One region of the Paenibacillus sp. S-38 genome, then DNA from elsewhere that is predicted to be linked to it. Evidence: riboswitches for the same ligand, from Rfam matches in the RefSeq annotation. Region 1 holds a riboswitch; the other holds the start of a gene.
The links. Region 1 has a riboswitch for cobalamin ahead of ACP26L_RS05635 (energy-coupling factor ABC transporter permease). Riboswitches for the same ligand answer to the same signal wherever they lie in the genome.
Positions count from the first base shown of each region.

Region 2: another riboswitch for cobalamin. It lies ahead of ACP26L_RS30490 (ABC transporter substrate-binding protein); the one in region 1 lies ahead of ACP26L_RS05635 (energy-coupling factor ABC transporter permease).

Region 1 is NZ_CP187970.1:1,186,401-1,191,869, forward strand. Features, by position in the region: gene ACP26L_RS05615 (TrkH family potassium uptake protein) at 1-515, shown strand, start outside; gene ACP26L_RS05620 (energy-coupling factor ABC transporter ATP-binding protein) at 633-1,499, opposite strand; gene cbiQ (cobalt ECF transporter T component CbiQ) at 1,496-2,314, opposite strand; gene ACP26L_RS05630 (energy-coupling factor ABC transporter substrate-binding protein) at 2,311-2,607, opposite strand; gene ACP26L_RS05635 (energy-coupling factor ABC transporter permease) at 2,600-3,370, opposite strand; cobalamin riboswitch at 3,559-3,754, opposite strand; gene ACP26L_RS05640 (hypothetical protein) at 3,884-4,129, opposite strand; gene ACP26L_RS05645 (YhgE/Pip family protein) at 4,216-5,469, opposite strand, start outside.
Region 2 is NZ_CP187970.1:6,984,493-6,989,961, reverse strand. Features, by position in the region: gene ACP26L_RS30510 (Lrp/AsnC family transcriptional regulator) at 1-90, shown strand, start outside; gene ACP26L_RS30505 (aminotransferase class I/II-fold pyridoxal phosphate-dependent enzyme) at 105-1,307, shown strand; gene ACP26L_RS30500 (aspartyl-phosphate phosphatase Spo0E family protein) at 1,440-1,709, shown strand; gene ACP26L_RS30495 (hypothetical protein) at 1,829-2,350, shown strand; cobalamin riboswitch at 2,389-2,612, shown strand; gene ACP26L_RS30490 (ABC transporter substrate-binding protein) at 2,806-3,816, shown strand; gene ACP26L_RS30485 (FecCD family ABC transporter permease) at 3,818-4,858, shown strand; gene ACP26L_RS30480 (ABC transporter ATP-binding protein) at 4,989-5,469, shown strand, end outside.

The DNA.
Region 1 (5,469 bases):
TTCGTTCGGGAGGCATCAATACCGTGGATATTGCCGGACTGCATGCGGCCACCCAGTTCATGATGGTCATCATGATGTTCATCGGGGCGGCTCCGGGCTCGACCGGGGGCGGACTCAAGATTACGACCTTTGCCCTCCTGGTCGGTGCCGTAAGAGCTGTGCTGACGGGAAAAGAAGATGTGGTGCTGTTCCGCAGCCGCATGCCAAAATACCTGATTCAAAAGGCGGTGACCCTGACGCTGATCGCCGTAGCGGTGATCGTGGCCGCGACGATGATCCTGCTGACGCTGCAGGACCGGGACTTCATGACCGTCTTGTTCGAGGCCACGTCGGCCTTCGGAACGGTGGGACTGAGCATGGGGCTCACGCCGGAGCTGACGCCGGCCGGCCAGACCGTCATCATGCTGCTGATGTTCTGCGGAAGGGTCGGGCTGGTGACGCTCGCCTTTGCGCTGCAGAGCAAGCCGCCGAAGGAGCTGTACCGCTATCCGGAAGGCCGGATCATCATCGGCTGACCGGCGCCCGGGTCCATACACCAAAGAAGCTGACGCCCGCTGCTGCGGGGTCAGCTTCTTTGGTGTGCACTCCGGGACGGGCGCGGCGAGCGGCAGCTTCCCGGCAGTACCGCCCGGTCACACCGTGCCCAGAAGCTGCTTGAACGCCTCCGTGCTGCGCGGGGGAGGTGCGCTGCCCCGGACCGAGGCGGGCAGCGCCTCCCAGAGCTCAAGCAGCAGGGGAGGCGTGATGCCCAGCGGGTGGAGCTCCTCTTTGCGGCTGAAGACCTCCGGCGCGGGGCCTTCGAGAAGACAGCGGCCGCCGTCCATGACGAGCACCCGGTCGGCCCAGGCATAGGCCAGGTTCGTGTCATGGGTCGCCATCACGACCGTCACCCCGCTGCCGTGGATCCGGTCGAGCTCTTCAATGAGCCGGCGCTCCGAGGCCGGATCCAGGTAGGCGGTGGGCTCGTCCAGCAGCAGCAGCTCCGGCTCCAGCGCCAGGACACCGGCCAGGGCGGTGCGTTTCTTCTGGCCGAGACTGAGGTGGTGGATCGGCGTGTCGGCGAGCTCGGTGAGACCCATCGACGCGAGAATGCTGCGGGTTCGCAGGCGGATCTCCTCCTCGGAGACCCCCGCATTCCGCAGCCCGTAAGTTATATCTTCATAGGGCGTATTCAGGATGAGCTGATGCTCCGGATCCTGGAAGACCAGCCCCGCTTGCTGCCGCCACCGGCGCAGGGCCCCGGCCTGATAGGAGACCGGCTGCCCTTTCCACAGCAGCGCTCCGGCGGCCGGGCGGTGAATGCCGATGGCATGCAGGAAGAAGGTGGACTTGCCGGAGCCGTTGTGGCCGCAGATGGCTGTCTTCTGTCCGGCGGGAATCGAAAGCGTCAATCCGCGGAGGGCATCCTTCCGCGTGCCCGGGTAGCTGAACGACACGTCGCGCGCTTCCAGCAGGGGAGGAAGCGTGCTGCCCGTCTTCCCTTCGGCAGTATTTCTCACGCAGCTCCCCCTCCCCAGCGCAGGCCGGCTTCCACGCAGAGAAGCAGCAGCAGGCCGAGCCAGCCTTCCCGTCTGAATCGCAGCGGCACGGGCGCCCCCGGCTCGGGCAGGGGAAGAATGTCGCCCGTGTATCCTCGGGAGGCGAGGCCGTGGGACAGTCCCTTGTAGCGCTCCATTGTCCGGCCGAACAGGCGGAATACGAGCGAGGCCGTATCCCGGAGCCGCCCGCGGAAGCCTGCCTGGCCGCCTCTGGCCCGCTGAGCGGTATAGAGCTGCTGGGCCGTCTCCGAGAGCAGAAACAGGAAGCGGTACATGATCTGCATGAGCTCGATCGCCAGCGTCGGCACCCGCAGGGTTCTCATGACGAGCAGGAGCTTCGGAAAGGGTGTCGTCAGCATCAGGAAGAACATGCAGCAGAGCCCGGCGAGCATCCGCAGGAACAGGCTTCCCGCTGTGTGGAGTCCGTTCTGGGTCACATAGGCCGTCCAGGAAGGAAGCGTGAGAAGGGGCCATACCGGTCCGGACGTCCCCCAGCGCTCTGGCAGGGAGGACGAAGGAGCGAATTCAACGATGAGCGCGGGCAGGCTGACGGCATAGAACAGGCAGGCGCTGCCGAGGAGGGTCAGGTAGAAGGGCAGCGGAACCCGCGCATGCCGGATGGTCCAACGGACCATCCACAGGATAATGAGCACCTGCACCGTCCCGTGGGCCGTATAGGTGAGCAGGAGCAGAGCGGCGGCGAGCCCGGACTTCCACAGGGCCGGCACGTCGCCCAGCCGGTTCGTGTAGGCTATCGTATCGATCTGCCGGATCATGATGCGTGATCGTCCCCCTTGGGTTTGGAGGCCCTGCCCTTGAAGTAGCCGAAGACGTAGCCGATGAAGCCCGCTCCCGCCGCGGCCTGCAGGGCGAAGAGCATGCTCTCCGTCTCGGCCGGAGGCTCCAGCAGCGGAGCGATCCAGGGCACATAGGAGGGGGCGATGGCGCCGATCAGCTCTTCCGCGGCGCCGTCCGCGCCTCCGAAGTCTCCATCCACCAGGAGCAGAGGGACGGCGGACAGCAGGATAACCGACGCCAGCAGCAATAGGTTTTTGGACGTATTAGTCATGGGTGCGTACTCCTTTCATTCGGTGCTGCAGCAGGGTCAGCTCCGAGGGGCTGTGGGTCTGCAGCCAGTTCCAGATCAGCACGGTGAGCAGTCCTTCCGTTACCGCCAGAGGAATCTGTGTCACGGCGAAGATGCCGAGGAATTTGGCCAGCGATCCGAGGATCCCGCCGCTCTCGGCAGGGAAGGCCAGAGCTAGCTGAACCGAGGTGACGATATACGTGGTAAGATCGGCTGCGGCGGCAGCGGCGAAGATGGACAGCCTCGGCCTGCCCGAGATACGCGAGAGGGAGCGGTATACCGCGAAGCCCGCCACCGGGCCGGCTACGGCCATCGAGAAGGCGTTCGCGCCAAGGGTCGTCAGCCCGCCGTGGGCAAGCAGCAGGGCCTGGAAAAGAAGCACGATCGAACCGAGCACGCTCATGGGGAGCGGGCCGAACATGACGGCGCCAAGGCCTGTTCCCGTAGGGTGGGAGGAACTGCCTGTCACCGACGGAATCTTCAGGGCCGACAGCACGAAGGTGAAGGCCCCGGCGAGGCCGAGCAGGAGCTTGAGCTCAGGGGCTTCCCGCGTAATCCGCTTGAGGGCCCGGAGCCCCAGCAGGAAGAACGGGAGGAACGCCGCCCACCAGAACAAGGCCCAGCCGATAGGCAGGAAGCCTTCCATGATGTGCATGGCGTAGACCGGCTGCGGGGAGCCGGCCAGCAGGTAGACCGTAAAGCCCAGGACAAGCAGCAGGGTAGAAACTGTTTTGGATGATGACATGTTACTTTGAATTCCTCCCGTGTGAATAATGGCGGACAATCAAAGAACGGCTTCGCCGCTCCTTAAGGGCGGGCCGTTCCACGCAAAAAAACCAATCCCAAGGGATTGGTCACGGGTACGTCGCAATAGACGGCAAGGGGCTTCACTGCCGGTTCATGGCTCGTACACCTCTCCTCTCCGCGAAGGCGTCTGGGTGTTCGGATTAGGTAGGTCTCCTGGCTCTCGGATCTTCGTCTTAGCCCGTCTTCCCTGATGTCTTGCGTCATCAAGTGACATGAATGGGCGGGACTCCCCGAATACAGTGGCGGGACCGCTCGGGACTTGCACCCGATTCCCTGTTACCCCCGGAGCTTATGCCGGGGCACCTAATCTTTTCCTCATCAACGTATCATAAAGCGCTCACTTTGTCCATTGGGGAGCCCGTCCCCGCCGGGAAGGCCGGTCTATGCACGAAGAGGCTGACGGATGCCTCCGTCAGCCATTCTCGCCGCTCCTGCGAAGGGAGCCGGGACCTTACTTGCGCTTCGCCTTTTTCTTCTTGGACAGCACCTGTGCCTCCGCCGCACCGGTCAGCGGGGAAGGGCAGAATTCGTCGCGGACCGTATACGTGACGATGTGGCACGGAACCGGTACGCAGTGGTGCCGGTTGACGATCTCGACGTTGTGGATCACCTCGACGATCTGCGGATGGTAGAAATCACGGTACACCTTGCGCGGAGGATCGAACACCCGCTGGGTCGGACATTTCGGGCAAGACATTGAGCTTCACTCCTCTTCTTGTTTTGAACCTCACCCCAGTATATGTACCCCCGGGACATCCGGTCTGTTTGTTTGTCCCGTACGGGTCAAGAGATGACCTTGGTCATCTTCGCTTTTTCCGCTGCGCGCCGGGTATAGGGGGCGAGCGGCCGCTTCAGCCCGAGGGCGAGCGCATGGCTGGCCGGAATGAAGGCGAGCAGGCACAGCGCACTCCGGATGACCGTCTTCGGCAGCATGCCCCCTACCGTCTCGCGCAGCAGGGAGATGGCGTAGGTGAAGGGAACGAAGGGATTGACGCTCTGAAAAAAGGGCGAAGCGGTGGAGATCGGGAAGGTGCCGCCCGAGCTGGTGAACTGGAGCACCATGAAGATGATCGCGATGCCCTTGCCGGTGTTGCCGAAGACGGAGACCAGGGTGTAGGTGATCGTCACGAAGACGGCACTGATCAGGACCGAGAAGAGGACGAACAAGCCCTTGTCGACCACATAGGCGCCAAGCAGATAAATATCGCCGAGCGACAGGCACAGCGCCTGCAGGGCGCCGATCGTCAGGAAGGTCAGCAGCCGGCCGAGATAGAGTTCATAGCCCTTGTAGTGGCCGTAGGACTCATCGACATCGATCCGGAGGAGCGAGATGAGCAGCGTCGCGCCGACCCAGAGGGACAGTACAGCGTAGAAGGGGGACATCGCCGAGCCGTAATTGGGCACCGGGTATTTGCGGTTCTCCTGAAGAACGACAGGGTTCGCGAGGAAGTCGCTCTCCTGCAGGATGTCCCCCCGCAGCAGCCTGGCGAGCTCTTCAATATCGCCGCCGTGCCCCTTCAGCGCCCGGATCTGGTCCGCCGCCTTGCGGACGGCGCTGTCCAGCGCGGGCAGCTCCGTGCGCACCAGGTCCGCGGCCTGGTGGACGCCGGACTCCACCAGCGGCAGCTTCTCCCGGATCAGGGCGGACATGCGCCGAATGTCCGCCTCGGTGTTCGGCAGTTCGCTGCGCACATAATCGGCCGCTTCATGAACCCGCTGCTCCACCTTCGGCAGGTCGCTGCGGATGAACGGAACCGCCCGGTTCACGGCGTCCGTGAACCGCGTCATGTTCTCCGAGACAGCCGCGGAGGCTTCGCTGAGGCCGGCCCGGAGCCGGGGAAGATCCCCCTGCAGGGCGGTGAGCTGCTCCTGCCCGAAGGCGATGCCGGCCTGGGCGTCCCGGAGCAGCGCCTCGATCGTCGGCAGCTGCCCCGCCGCCGTCTGCAGTACATCGGCGGCATTCTTCGCTGTCCGCTCCAGGCGTGCGAGCGCCTCGGCCATGGCCGGTACGATCTCGCTGTCGTAGCGGGCGAGAAT
Region 2 (5,469 bases), 2.4 Mb from region 1:
AAGACGCATTTTATTCTTAAAAAATACAAACAGGACGGCATCACCTTCGAAGATCACGAAGATGACCGCCGGCTGTTAATCTCGCCGTAAAGGACGATGGAACGATGATTGAGCAGAAACAGCAAACGGGGGAACCCCAGAACAAATCGATGAGCGGGTATCTTGCCCCGCTTGTGCGTAATATTCCGCCATCAGGCATCCGGAAGTTCTTTGACCTTGCCAACGGCCGGAAGGATATCATTTCGCTTGGCGTAGGCGAGCCGGATTTCAGCACGCCATGGCACGTCAGGGAAGCCTGCGTGTATTCTCTGGAGCGCGGCAACACCAAGTACACGCCGAATTCCGGTCTGCCGGAGCTGCGAGAAGCCATCGCCGAATATTTGTACGAATCGTTCCAGACTCCGTACGAGCCTTCCGACGAAGTGCTGGTGACGGTGGGCGGCAGCGAAGCGATCGACCTGGCTCTTCGCGCTCTGGTCACGCCAGGGGACGAGATTCTCATTCCGGAGCCGTGCTACGTATCTTACAACCCGATTACCGCCATCAGCGGAGGCGTGCCGGTAGGAATTGAAACCTTCGCGAAGGACCAGTTCAAGCTCACAGCCGATTCCCTGAAGAAGGCGATCACGCCGCGGTCGAAGATCTTGATCCTGAGCTATCCGAGCAATCCGACCGGGGGCATTATGACCTACGAGGATTGGCTGCCGATCGCCAAGATCGTCGAAGAGCACGACCTCATCGTGATATCCGACGAAATCTACGCCGAACTGACCTATGATCAGAAGCATGTGTCGTTCGCCGCCATTCCGGGCATGCGCGACCGCACCATTCTGGTCAGCGGCTTCTCCAAGTCCTTTGCGATGACTGGCTGGCGGATGGGCTATGCGTGCGGCCACCGGGATATCATCTCCGCCATGACCAAGATTCACCAATATACGATTATGTGCGCTCCTTCCATGGGGCAGGTCGCCGCACTGGAGGCGCTGAAGAACGGGATGGACGAGAAGGACCGGATGGTCGAATCCTACAACCAGCGGCGCCGTCTTGTTGTCCAGAAATTCCGTGAGATCGGGCTGCAGTGCCATGAGCCGCAGGGGGCATTCTACGCTTTCCCGTCGATCGAATCTACGGGGCTGACGTCGGCGGAATTTGCGGAGCGCTGCCTGTTTGAGGCCAAGGTCGCAGTCGTGCCCGGGCATGTCTTCGGCATCGGCGGAGAAGGGTTTGTGCGCTGTTCCTATGCTTATTCGGTGTCGCAGCTCCTTGAAGCGATCGATAGAATAGGAAAATTTATGAAAAATCTCTAATTTCGACAAAAAAAGTCATTTTCAAATTCCCCAATAACTGGTATCTTAGAAGTATGGATATTCTCTATATTAATCATTTATGGAACTATCCGTCTAAGGACTAAGATACTAGAATGTTGGGAGGGATAAGGAATGGCATTTCCGGAATACCAGCTTCGGCAGAACTTCAATCTCGGATGGATTCGCGAGAGTGAAGAGAAGTCCAAGTGGATCTTTGGCAAACGCAAACGGGTTTCTGCGACTTCGACTCTGGAAGATGATATCTACCGGCTGAGGCAGGAGATGGAGCAGCTTGTTCAAAGCGGAAACAGCCTTACATCCTCCCGCGTAGTCGAGATCAGCATGGAGCTGGATATTAAGATTAACGAATATATGCAGGGATTTCGGAGAAGCCGGTCATGACCGGCTTCTTTTTTGCTGTTTGGCGGTCATGGAAAGCTTTGAAAGCCGCGGCCCCTTTATGATAAGATAGCATGATAGAAGAACGAGGTTCCGATGGATGTGAAGGGAGCAGGAAGTTCATGAGAAGGAAGTGGCTGCTTACGCTGCTGCTGGTGATCATTCTGGCCGGATGCGGCGGAGGGCCGAAGGCGGATGTGACGATCTTCATGATGTCATCGAAGGGGATTCCAAGCGAAGCTGCGGAGAAACTGCAGGGATCGCTTCAAACGAAGCTGGGAACAGCGCCGACCGTTCAGGTCCTGGCGACACCGGTCTTCAGTATGGAGAAGATGATCGTGGAGATTGCAGCGGGAGATCACGGGATTCACGTGCTGCCGGGCGACCAGCTTGAGGCGCTGAAGAATCAGCAGGCCTTCATCCCCCTGGATGATGTGGCGAAGCCGGAGGATTTTCCGAACGGCGTGTTCGAACTGGAAGAGAACGGCAAGAAGGAGAAGCACCTGTACGTTATTCCGATGGAAGAGTCGGCCTGGTTCAAGGAGCTGAACCTGAACGGCATGGATCTGTATGCCTTCATCCCGGTGAATGCGCCGGACAAGGAGAAGGCGAAGCAGGTGATGAAGCAGATTGCCGTGAAGTAAATGTAAAATTGAAATGAAGATGCGGCTGCCGGATTCCGGCGGCCGTCCGCAGTCCGGGTGCCTGGGGGCCTAGCCATAAGAGGCCGCTCAGGTTAAAAGGGAAGCCGGTGTGAATCCGGCACGGTCCCGCCACTGTCATCGGGGAAAGCTCCACTGCAGCCACTGCGCGCCGGAAGGCGTACGGGAAGGCGGAGCGCCGCCGGTCCGTTATTTTTCGGCCGGCCCCGTCAGTCAGGAAACCTGCCCGGACCTTGGTGTTGTCGCCCTTTCGAGGAAAAAGGGCAGACCTTCTCCTGCCTTGACGGCACCCTGCGTCCCTGTGGACAGCCGGGGGGGCTCTCGGCGGGATGATAAGGACTGCCCTCTGCTCGGAAGCGATTCCGCGGCAGAGGGCTTTTTTGGCGTTGGCTTGCCGGGGAGAATCCCGGAAGAAGATGAGAATAGGGAGTGGGCGGATGAAAGCGTGGAGAAGAAAATGGATGGGAACGGTGCTGAGCCTGGCACTGGCGGGAACCCTGGCCGCCTGCGGCAAATCGGCAGCGCCCGTACCGGGCCAGGGAGAGCTGACGGAACCTCCTAAGGCGCAGAGCGGTACAGGCACGAGCGAGGGCACAGCTGCAAAGCGGACAGTCTATCCGCTGAAGGTGAAGGACGCGACGGGGAAAGAGTTTACGTTCGAGAAGGCGCCGGAGCGCGTGGCTTCGACCTCACCCAGCGAAACGGAGATTCTGTTCGCGCTGGGACTCGGGGACCAGGTGGTCGGCGTATCGGACTTCTGCGACTATCCGGCGGAAGCGAAGTCGAAACCGAAGCTCGGCAGCATCATGAAGCCGAACGAAGAAGCGCTGATCGGCTCGGGAGCGGATGTGGTGATGACCGGCGTATCCATGAAGAGCGATACGGTGAACAAGCTGCGCGAGCTGAAAGTGAATCTTTTTAAGGTGGAGCCAAAGACCATCGACGATGTGATGAAGAACATCCTGACGATGGGGGAGATCTTCGACCGTCAGGAGCAGGCGCAGCAGGTTGTTGAGAAGATGAAGCGGGAGCGGGAGCAGGTGGTTCAGGCCGTGAAGGATCTGAAGCCGGAGGAGAAGCGCCGGGTGCTCATCGAATTCTCGCCGGGCTGGACCGTAGGCTCGGGCGAGTTCCTGGACGAGCTCATCACGCTCTCGGGGGGGATTAACGTGGCCGCCGGGGAGAAGGGCTACATGAAGATCAACGAGGAGAAGGTCATCGCGGATAATCCGCAGGTGATTCTGTATCCGGCGAATCTTATAGATGACAAGTCCGGCAAGAAGCTCGATGAGATCATCCGCGGCCGCAGCGGCTGGGAGAAGATAGATGCCGTGAAGAATAACAAGCTGGCAGGAGTCGATAAGGATACGACGTCCCGTCCGGGTCCGCGCATTACCGAGGGGCTGCTTGAGATCGCCAAGGGCATTTACCCGGAACGGGTGAAATAAAATGAAGCGGAGGCTCGCGCTGTGGATGGGAGGGGCACTGCTCTTCCTCCTGCTGTCGGCGACCGCAGCGATGTCGATCGGCACGGTTCATGTGCCTTTTCGCCATGTATGGGGCATTCTGCTGCACGGGCTGACGGGGGGCGGGGCAGAGGGCGCCTCCACTCCGTGGACGACGGCGCATGAGCAGATCATCTGGAAGGTGCGGCTGCCCCGGATGGTGCTCGGCTGCCTGGTGGGAGCGGCGCTCGCGCTTGCTGGGGCCGGGTTCCAGGGCGTACTGCGCAACCCGCTGGCGGATCCCTATACGCTGGGCGTCTCCTCGGGCGCCTCGGTGGGGGCGGCATTCCTGATCTTGTTCGGCCTGCAGTATGCGCTGTTGGGGGAGTGGACGATTCCGGCAGTGGCGTTTGTAACGGGGAGTCTGACGCTCTATGCGGTGCTGGCGCTTGCCAGGACCGGGGGCAGGCTGCGGATGGAAACGGTGCTGCTCGCCGGCGTGGTGATGCAGTCGTTCCTCGGCGCTGCCGTATCGCTCATGGTGTCGATGTCCGATCAGGTGATCAACGAGATCGTGTTCTGGATGATGGGCAGCCTGACGCTGCGGGGATGGTCCTACTCGGTGATCCTGCTGCCTTATCTCATCGTGGGGGCGGCGGTGCTGCTGGCTTACGGCAGTGCGCTGAATCTGTTTGCCCTCGGCGAGCGGCCGGCCGCCCATCTCGGCGTCGAGGTGGAACGGGCGAAGCTCGTGGTGCTGGCGTCCTCCACCCTGCTTACGGCGGGGGCGGTCTCCGTCTCCGGGGTGGTGGCGTTCGTGGGTCTGCTTGTGCCGCATCTGCTTCGTCTGCTGATTGGACCGGATTATCGGCTGCTGCTTCCCCTCTCCCTTGTCGGAGGGGCCGTCTACGTGCTGTGGGCCGATACGCTGGCCCGTACTCTGCTCTCGCCGACGGAGATTCCGCTCGGCGTCGTTACGGCGTTCATGGGGGCGCCCTTCTTCGCTTATCTGCTCTACCGGCGCAAGCAGGCAGTGAGGGAGTAGCGGACGGTGCAGCAGCTGAGGTCAGGGCAGAGATTTGAGTCGGCAATACAGTTCAATGAATGTATGGTCCCGGTGAAGATCGTTAATGAAGTGAAACAAAGTTCAAGTACACGTTGAAGGGGGGACGGCCATGACCGGGATGATGATCAAGGAGCTGGGCAAATCGTTCGGGGCACGAACCGTACTCCAGGGGATCGACCTGGAGGTCCGCGCGGGGGAATGGCTCGGCATCCTGGGCCCGAACGGCAGCGGCAAGTCGACGCTGCTGCATATGCTCTCGGGCGTCGAGACGCCGGACCGGGGGGGCATCGAGCTCGAAGGGCGGCCGCTGGCGGGCTATTCCCGCAGGGAGCTGGCCCGGCTGCTGGCCGTCCTTCCGCAGGATGCGCTTCCTCCCCTGGGCTTCACGGTCAGGGAGATCGTGGAGATGGGACGCTATCCTTACCAGAACTGGCTCGGGGATGAGAAGGAAGACCGGTCCGCTCTGGTGGAGCGGATTCTCTCCTGGCTGAAGCTCGAGGAGCTGCAGGAGCGTACGGTCGATGCGCTCAGCGGCGGAGAACGGCAGCGGGTGGCGCTCGGACGGGCCCTGGCCCAGGAGCCGAAGCTGC